One region of the Mesorhizobium sp. M1295 genome, then DNA from elsewhere that is predicted to be linked to it. Evidence: predicted binding sites of a transcription regulator. Region 1 holds the regulator's gene; each other region holds the start of a gene.
What was found. The regulator PhoB, encoded in region 1, activates phosphate uptake and scavenging genes when phosphate is short. The targets are predictions, from matches to a motif close to TGTCATNNANCTGTCAT.

Region 1 (3,104 bases):
GCGTCGAACAAGCGTTGAAGCGGGCCGCGCTGTGGGGCGAGGTCAAGGACAAGCTCAACGCCAGCGGCTTGAGCCTGTCAGGCGGCCAGCAGCAGCGGCTTTGTATTGCCCGCACCGTGGCGGTGAAGCCGGAAGTCATTCTGCTCGACGAGCCGGCTTCGGCACTCGACCCGCTGTCGACCGCCAAGATCGAGGAACTGATCGACGAATTGCAAGCCGACTACACGATCGTCATCGTCACCCACAACATGCAGCAGGCGGCGCGCGTATCGCGCCAGACCGCCTTCATGTATCTGGGTGAACTGGTAGAGTTCGACCGGACCGAGAAGATCTTCACGTCGCCCCGCGAGAAGCGCACGCAGGATTACATCACCGGCCGCTTCGGCTGAGCCGTTCCGATCACGCATATGAGGACAGGACCATGGGCGAACACACAGTCGCTTCTTTCGACGAGGATCTCGAGCAGATCAGCAAGCTGATCCGCGACATGGCCGACCTCGCCGGTTCGATGGTCGGCGGGGCGACCAAGGCCCTGTTGAATTCTGACAACGTGCTGGCGCAACGCGTCGTTTCCGACGATGCCATCATGGATGCGCGTCAACGCGAACTGGACGACCGCGCCATCACCCTGATCGCCAAGCGCCAGCCGATGGCCCACGATCTGCGCCATGTCGTCGGGGCGATCCGCATGGCCGGCGATCTCGAACGCATCGGCGACCTTGCCAAGAATATCGCCAAGCGTGTGAGTGCGGTCGGCCTTAGCGTCACACCGCGCGACCTATCGCATTCCATCGATGCGATGGCGCAGCTGGTGCTCATCCAGGTGCAGGGCGTCATCGAGGAGTATGCTGCAGGCGATGCGGCCGCGTTGGCCAAGCTACGCGCCGCCGACGAGCGCATCGACGTCAAATATACGTCGGTGTTCCGCGAACTGTTGACCTACATGATGGAAGACCCGCGCAACATCACCGCTTGCACGCATCTGCTGTTCTGCGCCAAGAATCTGGAGCGGATCGGCGACCATGTCACCAACATCGCCGAAAATGCGTATTATGTGCTGACCGGCGAGCAATTGCCGGTCAATCGTCCGAAGCAAGACGAAACGACAATGTCCGCACCGGCGACATGATGGGGGTGCCCAGCCGATGATCGCACCACGCATAATGGTGGTGGAGGACGAGGAGCCGTTGGGTGTGCTGCTCCGCTACAATCTCGAATCCGAAGGCTACCAGGTCGAGGTGGTGACACGCGGCGACGAAGCCGAGATCCGTTTGCAGGAGAATGTGCCCGATCTTCTGGTGCTCGACTGGATGATACCAGCGGTTTCCGGCATCGAGCTCTGCCGCCGGTTGCGGGTGCGCCCCGAAACCGAACGGCTGCCGATCATCATGCTGACCGCGCGCGGCGAGGAGAGCGACCGGGTACGCGGTCTTTCGACCGGCGCCGACGACTATCTGGTCAAACCGTTTTCGACACCGGAATTCATGGCCAGGGTCAAGGCGCTGCTGCGCCGCGCCAAGCCGGAAGTGCTGTCCAGCGTGCTGAAGGTCGGCGACATCGTGCTCGATCGCGAATCGCACAGGGTGTATCGCAAGAAGACCGAGATCCGGCTCGGGCCGACCGAATTCCGGCTGCTCGAATTCATGATGCGGCATCCGGGCCGCGTCTTCTCGCGCAGCCAGTTACTCGATAATGTCTGGGGCGAGACGATCTATATCGACGAACGCACCGTCGACGTGCATGTCGGGCGGCTGCGCAAAGCCGTCAACAACGGCCGCATGCCTGATGTCATCCGCACCATCCGCGGTGCCGGCTACGCGATCAGGGAAGATTGACCCGCCCAGTCAGGCTACGTTCTTTCTGACGCCGGGCCTCATTTGCGCGCCCGGCGCGAAAATCTGCTGGTCGACGAAGCTTAACGCCCGCATTGCACAGCCTTCGCGGATCAGCGGCAATTCGTTCGGCTCGGTATCGAAGGAGATCGAGCCCGAATGCTGGCCGCCGGCGGTCTGGGCGATGGCCTTCCGCAAGGCCGGCTCGATCAGATCAAAGGCGGCGGCACTGGCGCCGACCATTGCGACCGGTGCCGGATCGATCAGCGCGAACAGCGAGCCGAGACCGAAACCCAGCGCTTCGCCGGCCTTGCGGTAGGCTTCGCGTTCCGGCCCGTCCTTCTCGCGCGCCCGAACCGCCAGCGCGCGCATGTCGGCGTCGCTGACGTCGGCGACCGGTTGGCTGTCTTCGCTCATCTGCGTGGCGTTGCGCCAGATGGCGTAATTGCCGGCATAGGCCTCGATGCAGCCGCGCCGCCCGCAACGGCAGAGCGCGCCGCCCGGACGATGGATCATGTGGCCAAACTCGCCGCCCGAGGAATGCGTGCCGGTGAACAGCTCGCCCTTCAACACCAGCCCCATGCCGATGCCGTGCGAAAGCAGGATGGCGATGAAGTCGTCGCGATAGCGATCCGGATCGCGCCAGCGCAAAGCCACCGCCATCATATTGCAGTCGTTCTCCACCGTGGCCGGGATGCCGAATTCATCTTCCAGCATGTCGGCAAAGGCGATGTCCGTCTGCGGCGTGATCGGCGACCACAGCATGGCGCGTGCAGGGGAGTCGGTAATTCCCTGAATCGCCAGGGCGATGCGGGCGACACTGCGGACGTCAAGATCTGGATCGTCCAGCCGGCGCCGGACGATGGCCATGCATTCGCGGATCAGTTCGTCGCGCGGCATGGTCAGCGTGTCCAGCCGGCGCTGTTCCTCGGCGACCACCTGCCCCGCATAGTCGATGATGGCGGCCGACAGGAAATTCAGCGACAACACCACGGTCAGCACCGCCGCCGCTTCCGGATTGAGGGCGAGGCCGACCTGCGGACGACCGCGTTTCAACGAAACGGGTTCGCTTGCCTTGCTCTCGGCGAGGATGCCTTCCCGTATCAGGTCGGAGGAGATCGCCGATATGGTCGAATGGCTGAGGCCGGTGGTTGCGGCGATCTCCGTACGCGATGGCTGGCCGGCCCGGCGCACGGCCGAGATCACCATCGCCCGGTTGCGCCGGCGCAAATCGTCATGGCGGATTCCGACCGACATCGTTTTGCTTTCCTC
Region 2 (3,104 bases), on a different contig from region 1:
TGCGGCCAGCCCCTTCGCCCCGTCACTATACGGGGAGAAGGTGCCGGCAGGCGGATGAGGGGCGGCGCCAACATTGAGATTGGTCATTCCAACATGATTTGGAAGCGATTGGCCCCGGCGATTCAAAAAACCGCTTGCAAAATGCAATCAGTTAAGCTACCCGATAACTGCTTGCATCTCACAATTGGTTATCAAGGAGGCTCTCATGTCCAAACTTCGCGTCAGCGCTTTCACCTTGTCGATCGACGGCTTCGGCGCCGGTCCCGACCAAGACCTGAAGAACCCGCTGGGTGTTGGCGGGGAAGCCCTGCACGAATGGATGTTCGGCACCCGCACCTTCCGCAAGATGGTTCTCGGCAAGGATGGCGGGACCACGGACACTGACGAGGCGTTCGCCGCGCGCAGCTTCGAGAATGTCGGCGCCTGGATCCTCGGCCGCAACATGTTCGGGCCGATCCGCGGCGAGTGGCCTGACGAGAGCTGGAAAGGCTGGTGGGGAGACAATCCGCCATACCACGTGCCGGTCTTCGTGCTGACGCACCATCAGCGGGATCCCATTGTCATGGAGGGCGGCACGACCTTCTATTTCGTGACCGACGGCATCCACTCAGCGCTGGAGAAGGCGAAAGCAGCGGCTGACGGCAAGGATGTACGGCTGGGCGGTGGCGTTTCTACGATCCGGCAGTATCTCAAGGAAAAGCTCATCGACGAGATGCATCTGGCGATCTCACCTGTCCTGCTCGGCGCAGGCGAGAGCCTTTTTGCCGGCATCGACATGCCCAAGCTCGGCTACCGCTGCAGCGAGCAGGTCGCGACGCCGAAGGCCACGCATGTCATCATCGAGCGCGCCTAGCTTGTTGCAGGGCGCTGCCCACGGAGGCAGCGCCCCTCCTCGCTGCTTTAGTCAGTATTTCTCCGGCACATACAGTTCGCGCGGCAGCACCTGACGTTCGTATTCGGGATTGAAGACGCGCTCCGGTAGTGTGATCTCCTCGTGCGGCACCTCCTCATAGGGCATTTGCTTGAGGAGATGGTCGATGCAATTCAGCCGCGCCCGCTTCTTGTCGTTGCCCTCGACGATGAACCAGGGAGCTTCCGGGATGTTGGTGCGGGCGAAGGTTTCTTCCTTGGCCTTGGTGTACTGCTCCCAGCGCACGCGCGACTGGAGGTCCATCGGCGACAATTTCCATTGCTTCATCGGGTCGTGGATGCGCATCAAAAAGCGCATCTGCTGCTCCTCATCGGTGATCGAAAACCAGTATTTGACAAGCGTAATGCCTGAGCGGAGGAGCATGCGTTCGAAATCCGGCACGTCGCGAAAGAACTCCTCGACCTGATCCGGCTGGGCAAAGCCCATCACCCGCTCGACGCCGGAGCGGTTGTACCAGGAGCGGTCGAACAGCACGATCTCACCGCCGGCCGGCAGATGCGGAACGTAGCGCTGGAAATACCATTGCGACTTCTCGCGCTCGGTCGGCGCCGGTAGTGCTACGACGCGGCAGATGCGCGGATTGAGCCGCTGGGTGATGCGCTTTATGACGCCACCCTTGCCCGCCGAGTCGCGGCCCTCGAATACCACGACGAGCTTCTTCTTGTGATAGGCGACCCAGGACTGCAGCTTGATCAATTCGGATTGCAGCGTGATTAGATCCCGAAAATATTGCAGGCGGTCGATCGATGGCGGATGCGCATTCTTATAGATCTTGGCGATCTCCATCGACAGCGCCGGCTCAGAGATTTCCAGCTCATAATCTTCGTCGAGCGTGTCGGCGAGTTCCGCTTCCAGCCAGTCCCTGGCCGGGGAATTCTGTTTTATCTCGGTCATTTGCGCTGCTCCGCTTACAGGCCGTGTCGGCCGCTGTCAGGCGCTCTGCCGCCCGGCCCGGCGGCCGGAAATCGAAGCGCTGAACCGATGTTAGTATAGGCCGGCAATGACGGTTTTATTGCAGCCGCTGTTGCGCTGGCTGCGCGTCCAATCCGTAAGATGTGATCGATGTTGCCCTGCAACACGGGCGACAAGCGGAACGAATTATCCTACAAATGCCCGGTTTCATTCAGGGCTGTCGTTTGAAACGCCCTTTCCCGATAAAAATCATGAGGATACGACATGGAATACCGCACTCTCGGCCGTTCCGGGCTGAAGGTTTCGACGCTGACCATGGGCACCATGACGTTCGGCGGCGGCGGCGCGTTTTCGGCGGTCGGCAAGACCGACCTCGACGAGGCGCGCCGGATGATCGACCTTTGCATCGATGCCGGCATCAACGTCATCGACACCGCCAACGTTTATTCGAACGGGGTGTCAGAGGAGATCATCGGCGAGGCGCTCGGCGGCAAGCGCAAGGGCGACGTGCTGATCGCCTCCAAGGCGCGCATGCGGATCGGCAAAGGCCCCAATGATGAAGGCCTGTCGCGCTATCATCTGATCCGCGAATGCGAGAGGAGCCTGAAGCGCCTCAGGACCGATGTCATCGACATCTATTTCCTGCATGAGTGGGATGGCCTGACACCGCTCGAGGAAACCATCGCCGCGCTCGACACGCTGGTCGCGCAGGGCAAGGTCCGCTACGTCGGCTGTTCCAATTATTCCGGCTGGCAGGTGATGAAGGGGCTCGGTATCAGTGACCGTCATCACCAGCCGCGCTTCGTCACCCAGCAGATCCACTACACGCTGGAAGCCCGCGAGGCCGAGTATGAATTGTTGCCGATCTCGGTCGACCAAGGGCTCGGCGTGCTGGTCTGGAGCCCGCTCGCCGGCGGATTGCTGTCCGGCAAATATCACCGTGACCAGCCGACCGCCCGCCAGCTCAGCGGCTGGTCGGAACCGCCGATCCGCGACGAGGACCGGCTGTGGCGGATCGTCGACGTGCTGATCGATATCGGCAAGAACCACGGCGTGTCGGCAGCGCAGGTGGCGCTTGCCTGGTTGCTTGGCCGGCCCGCCGTCAGTTCGCTGGTGATCGGCGGACGAACCGAAGCGCATTTCAAGGACAATATCGCTGCTGCAAGCCTGGTGCTCGGCGATGAGGAGCGCACACGCCTCGACGTGGTCAGCAGGCCGCCCGTGCTCTATCCCTACTGGCACCAGCAATTCACGGCAAAGG
Region 3 (3,104 bases), on a different contig from region 1:
ACTTGCCCTTGGTGGCGGCAAAATCGCCACCGTCCTCGACGATCTCGATGATGTGGCCAAAGGCATTTTCGGCACGCGGGTTGGCGGCGTCGACCTGATCGGCCTTGCGCTTCGAATTGTTGGTCAGCATGACATAGACCTTGCCGTTGGCGGCATTGGGCTGGATGTCTTCAGGGCGGTCCATCTTGGTGGCGCCGAGCAGGTCGGCGGCGCGGCGCGTCTCGATCAGCACGTCGGCCTGGCTGGCAAAGCCGTTCTCCGCCGTCAGCGGCCCTTGGCCGAAGACGATCGGCAGCCATTCGACCGAACCGTCGTCGGCAAACTTGGCGACATGCAAGGTGCCGTCGTCGAGCAAATCCATATTGGCGGCGCGGTCGTCCGGATTGAACTTGCCTGTGGTGACGAACTTATAGACATAGTCGAAGCGCTCGTCGTCGCCGAGGTAGAAGACGACACGGCCATCCTTGGCGACGATCGATTCGGCGCCCTCATGCTTGAAGCGGCCCATTGCGGTGCGCTTCTTCGGCACCGAAGTCGGATCCTGGACGTCGACCTCGACGATCCAGCCAAAGCGGTTCGGCTCGTTCGGCTCTTTGCCGATGTCGAAACGGTCGTAATGCGCTGCCCATTCATAAGCACCTTCGGGAATGCCGAGCCGCTTGTAATTGGCCGCTTCCTTGTGGCCTTGCGGCAGCTCGCCCGAGAAATAGCCGTGGATGTTCTCCTCGGCCATGACATAGGTGCCCCACGGCGTGACGCCGCCGGCACAATTGTTGACGGTGCCGACAACTTTCGTGCCGGTCGGGTCGGCGCTGGTCTTGACGCGGTCGTGGCCGGCGACGGGGCCGGACAGCGCGATCTCGGTGTTGGAGGTGATGCGGCGGTTGAGCTTGCCGTCGCGAACGACCTGCCATTTGCCGGCTTCCTTGCGGATCTCGACAATGGTGCCGCCATGCGCGGCCATCTCGACGTCGACTTGTTCCTTGCTGAGAGGCGCCTGCTTGGCTTTGCCATCGACGATGGTGACGAGGCCCGGAAACATCAGGTGCGGATTGGTGTATTCGTGGTTGACCACCAGCAGGCCGTGCTCGGCCGAGCCGTCGATCGGGATATAACCGACATAGTCATTGTTGTAGCCGAATTGTCTGGCCTGGGCTTCCGCCGACTGTTTTGTCGGATCGAATTCCGGCGAATCGGCGAACAGCGGATCGCCCCAGCGCAGCAGCACGTCGGCGTCATAACCGGGTGCAACGTGATGCTTGTCGTCGATGCCGGCCTCGAGCTCGTCGAAAGCGAAGGCGGAGCCTTCGGCGGCGCGGGCGTTGTCGGCGGTGATCAGCGCCAGCGGGCTGACGGTAGCGGCTATGGCCGAGACGGCAAGCGAGCCCTTGAGGAAGCCGCGGCGCGAGAACCGCGCGGCGATGATCTCACCCATGGTGCGGTTGTCGCTGGGATTGGCTCCTGGCCCATCGTTTTCCTCGAGCAGGCTGGTGCGGAAATGGGCGTCAGGGGTGCGATGTTCGGTCATAGGGGCCTGCCTCTGGCTGGATAGATTGCTGGAGCGTGTTGCCTGGCCAATCCGGTATCGCCGGCAGGTCACAGTTTGATGACATGCCGGCTAATTGCCATCTGCGATTTCGTGCCCAACATCAGCCCCGCTTGACCGCGACCGGCGCTTCGGAAACAAGAGCTGCGGCAGGCGCGCAAGGACCGCATCGGGAGGAGCAAAAAGTGAGTTTCTGGGGACTTGGGCAGCTCTGCATTTCGACAGTGATCTTCCTGCTTGCGGCGACGGCGGCGAAGCAATGGGGACTGGCGCCGAGCTTTGGCAAGATCGTGCTGACGTTGGCGCTCTATTCGCTCGGCAATCTGATCATGCTGAGGCTGATCCGTGAATTCGGCATGTCGGTGTCGTTCAGCCTGTCAGCGGTGATCCAGCTGGTGTCGGTGAATGTGGTGGCGCTGGTCTTCTTCGGCGAGCGCGTCAATGCCTTGCAGGCGACCGGCATCGTGCTTGCCATCGCAGCTGTGGCGCTGATCACGCTCGGACCCTATCTGCAAAGGCTGTAACTGCGATCGGGCCGATGAAGAAGACCGCAAGCAGACTGCGCAACTGGCTGGAGTTTCCGGTTCTGCTGGCCGGGCTGATCATTGCCGGCGGGCTGTGGGGGTTCGAGGAGCTAATGGAGATGGCGCGGGCCACTACGCCGCATGCCTTCGATACCGAAATCCTGCTTGCCTTCCGCAAGGCCGGCCAACCCGACAATCCGATCGGACCGGCGTGGCTGGAAGGAGCGATGCGCGACATCACCAGCCTCGGCAGCGCCAGCGTGTTGATGCTGATCACGGCAGCAATGATCGTCTATCTGCTCCTCATCCGCAGGCCAGGCGCGGCGCTTCTCATGTTCATCGCGGTAGCGGGCGGCCAGGTCCTGTCAAGCGTGCTCAAGTTCGATATAGATCGGCCGCGCCCCGATCTGGTCTCGCATCTCGCCGACGTGGCATCACTTTCGTTTCCGAGCGGCCACGCCATGCTGTCGGCGGTGACATATTTGACGCTGGGCAGCATGGCGGCGCGGTTTTTGCCCGGGCGGACAACGAAGATCTATGTGCTCGGTCTGGCGGTGCTGACGACGGTGGTGGTCGGCATCAGCCGCATCTATCTCGGCGTCCACTGGCCCTCCGACGTATTGGCCGGCTGGTGCGCCGGCTTTGCCTGGGCGATGCTGTGCTGGCTTGCGGCCCGGTTCCTGCAGCGATGGCTCGGGCGGGCCGGCGGCACCTGACTCATGTCAGTCGATTTGCGGTCAAATCAGCCTGTTGATCAGGCCATGACCGCAGCCTGCCAGCAGGAAAACCATCGACAGCAAGGCTGTCGAGGTCGCCAACGCATTGAATATCTTCACCTGCTCATCCTTTTTGAGTCGTTGCCTGTGAAATCGGGATCGCAATGGATGTCCCGCCAAACGATGCCGAAATTGTAGCATGCTAGCGCATCGGCTGGCAAAGAGTGCTGCATGTTTCACATATGCAAGATGATGCTTGAACCATCATAATGAAGGTATTACACGTGATATCGCAGACTCAGACGGGGGTTATGGCCG
Region 4 (3,104 bases), on a different contig from region 1:
GCCTGGTAGACGACGGGCACGCCGATGCGGTCGCCGAACGACTTGTAGCCCTCACCCAGCGAGCGCCAGTATTCGTTGGTCAGCGTCTTGGAGACCGCACCCGCCTTGGTGCCCTCGGGCAGCTTGGGGAAAGCCCCGAACTTGGCCTCGAGCTGCGACCAGTCGATGCGATCCTTCTCGGTGTCGGAATTGAGCGGCGCGAGATCCGCGGAAAACACCGAGCCGATGGACAGCGTCATCAGGGCAGCGGTAGCGGTGACGAGCAGAAATTTCATGGTCTTTCCTCCCTTGTTGAAAAACGGTGATGGCGCCGGCCTCAGCTGTCCGGCCCGAGCATGGCTTCCTGGATGATGGCCTGCGACGCGACCGCGTCCTGACGATCGACGGCGGCTGACAGGCGGTTGTCCTTTTCCAGCCGCTCGACGACGCGCAGCATGCGCTTGACGGTGGCGATGTTGACTTCGCATTCGTGGACGGGATCGAGCCCGGTCATGTCGGGGAACGTGTCGAAGTAGATGGCCCCGGCATAGCCGTCGCGGCGGATCTGCCTGAGCAGCTCGATCGTCTGCAGCGTGTGCACGGCACCGACCATCAGGCCGTCGTCGCGCTTGGCGTAGCCGTCGTTGAGGTGCACGCCGAGCAGCTTGCTGTGCCGTGCTATGAGGGCGGCAGCGAAAGCCGGCTGCTCGTCGGCATAGAGCACGTGAGCGAAATCGAGCGTCACGCCGAGATTGGGCAGGCCGATCTCGCGGATCGCCAGCAATGTCGTCGCCGCATCGGGCATCAGGCTGTAGGAGCGCGGCTCGTTGGGTTTGTATTCAAGGCTAATCTGGCAGCCCGGATCATGCGCCGCTACTTCACGAATGCCATCGATTTCGTGCTGCCAGAGTGTTGCGTAGTCAGCCTGGAAGGCGTAGTCGAAGCCATCCTGCCCGAGCCACAATGTCATCAGGCTGGCGCCGGCCTCGCGCGCGGCGTCGATGCCGGCCTTGGTCAGGTCGATGGCCTCGCGGCGAACGGAAGGATCCGGATTGGTGAAGGCGCCGAGCTTGAAGGCCGGATTAGAGTAGTAGCGCATGGCGAAGCCATTGATGGAAAGCCCGAGATCGCTGAGTTTGCGCGCCATTTCCGCAGGTTTTTCATCGACATGGTCGGGGAAGTTGAGGTCGAGATCGGTCAATTCCGCAACCTTCGCCGCACGTGCCGCCATTTGCAGCATGGACGGTTTACCAACAAGATCAGGCCACTCGGCCTGTGGCCGCGAGGCAAAGGAATTGAGGCGGGTGGCGAAACGACAGACTGTCATCGGTGACCTTTCATTGTCATAACTTCACCCAAGAATGGTTATTTGTAAAGTTGTTAATTGCTCTTTCGATAGCAACGATTCGCCATGCACAGGCCAGTTGCGACCACACGAGGCCAGGCAAGCGCAGCACTGTCACGCAAGTATCATGTTCGCGTCCTAGATCGCTTCTCCGAAGGCTTTCGCGGCATTCTCGATGCGACGCGGCGCTTTTCAGATCCCGGCAGCTTTGTCTCAAAGAGGATATCCATGAAAAACCTGCACCGAACCGCGCCCCTCGCTGTCGCGCTCGCGATGTTCACCGCCTTGAGTCCGGCCTTGGCAGAAAACGCCGCGACCGTCGGCGGCGCCAACTTCGTCAACAAGGGCCTGGTCGGCGTCGGCCGCATCCCGGCCAGCCAGAAAGACAGGTTCGGCGAGACGTTTGGCTCCGGCTCGGGCATGGCGATTGACGCTGCCGGCTGGACGCATGGCGCCGATGGCTACAAGGGCTCGCTGTGGCTGCTGCCGGACCGCGGCTACAATGTCGTCGGCACCACCGATTACCGTCCGCGCCTCAACACGATCGCCCTCGAGTTCGCCCCGATCGCGCCGGGTGCAGTGCCAGCCGCCGGCCAGGAACAGTCGGGCCTCAAGGCAACGCTAGCCGACACCATGCTTTTGACCGACGACAAGGGCATCGATGCAACCGGCCTAGATCCGCTCAACGGCGTGCGCGCAGCGACCGACGACATGCCGATCCTGCCCGAAGCCAACGGCAAGCTCGCGCTCGATAACGAGGCGATCGTGCGGCTGCCCGACGGCACCATGTTCATCTCGGACGAATATGGTCCGAACATCTACCACTTCTCCGCCGATGGGCGTCTGATGTCGGCAACGCAGCCACCGGCGGCGCTTGTCCCGATGCGTCATGGAACGCCGAACTTCGCGTCCAACAATCCGGGACCTGGCGCGGCAGACCCAGATCCGAAGGATCCCGAAACCGGCCGCCAGAACAACCAGGGCCTCGAAGGCATGGCACTGACGCCCGACGGCAAGTTCCTGATCGCGGTGCTGCAATCGGCCCCCAGGCAGGATGGCGGCGATTCCGCTTCGACGCGCCAGAACACGCGCGCGCTGGTCTACGATGCCTCGGATCCGGCCCAACTCAAGCTTGCGCATGAATATGTTGTGCCGCTGCCGGTGTTCAGCGATGCCAAGGGCAAGACCAAGATTGCCGCGCAGAGCGAAATCGTGGCTCTGTCGGACAAGACCTTCCTGATGCTGGCGCGCGACAGCGGCAACGGCCAGGGGGTGAAGGGCGACACCTCGCTCCATCGCGAGATCAGCGTCGTCGATGTGTCGGCGGCAACCGACATCGCCGGCACCGAGTTCGACAAGGACAAGCCGGTTGCGCCCAAAGGTGAGCTCGATCCCTCGGTGACGCCGGCCAAGCTGACGCCGTTCATCGACATCAACGACAAGACCGAGCTCGGCCGCTTCGGGCTGCACAATGGCGCGCCCAATGACCGCAACAACCTTTCGGAGAAGTGGGAGGCGATGTCGGTGGTGAGCGTCCGCGATCCAACACGGCCCGACGACTATTTCCTGTTCGTCGCCAACGACAATGACTTTCTCACCCAGGACGGCTTCCAGGTCGGCGCGGCCTACAAGGCCGAAGATGGCGCCGATGTCGACACGATGTTCCTGGTCTATCAGGTCACGCTTCCAGGCCTCGCCGGGAAGTAGCGACACCCCCAGGCAGGCGGACGCGCCGAACGCGTCCGCCTGCCTGGCACGATCGAACGGTCGGGCCCTTCAG

Region 2: the regulator PhoB is predicted to act here: its motif matches at 1,932-1,948, upstream of ppk2 (polyphosphate kinase 2).
Region 3: the regulator PhoB is predicted to act here: its motif matches at 1,596-1,612, upstream of NKH29_RS10425 (PhoX family protein).
Region 4: the regulator PhoB is predicted to act here: its motif matches at 1,437-1,453, upstream of NKH29_RS00430 (esterase-like activity of phytase family protein).

Annotation. Positions count from the first base shown of each region.
Region 1 is NZ_JAMYLU010000002.1:391,290-394,393, forward strand. Features, by position in the region: gene pstB (phosphate ABC transporter ATP-binding protein PstB) at 1-389, shown strand, start outside; gene phoU (phosphate signaling complex protein PhoU) at 422-1,129, shown strand; gene phoB (phosphate regulon transcriptional regulator PhoB) at 1,146-1,835, shown strand; gene NKH29_RS05025 (ROK family protein) at 1,845-3,089, opposite strand.
Region 2 is NZ_JAMYLU010000007.1:52,029-55,132, reverse strand. Features, by position in the region: gene NKH29_RS12215 (dihydrofolate reductase family protein) at 206-853, shown strand; gene ppk2 (polyphosphate kinase 2) at 905-1,825, opposite strand; gene NKH29_RS12205 (aldo/keto reductase) at 2,108-3,104, shown strand, end outside.
Region 3 is NZ_JAMYLU010000005.1:216,613-219,716, reverse strand. Features, by position in the region: gene NKH29_RS10425 (PhoX family protein) at 1-1,528, opposite strand, end outside; gene NKH29_RS10420 (hypothetical protein) at 1,732-2,070, shown strand; gene NKH29_RS10415 (phosphatase PAP2 family protein) at 2,085-2,786, shown strand.
Region 4 is NZ_JAMYLU010000001.1:87,277-90,380, reverse strand. Features, by position in the region: gene NKH29_RS00440 (sugar ABC transporter substrate-binding protein) at 1-275, opposite strand, end outside; gene NKH29_RS00435 (TIM barrel protein) at 317-1,306, opposite strand; gene NKH29_RS00430 (esterase-like activity of phytase family protein) at 1,553-3,031, shown strand.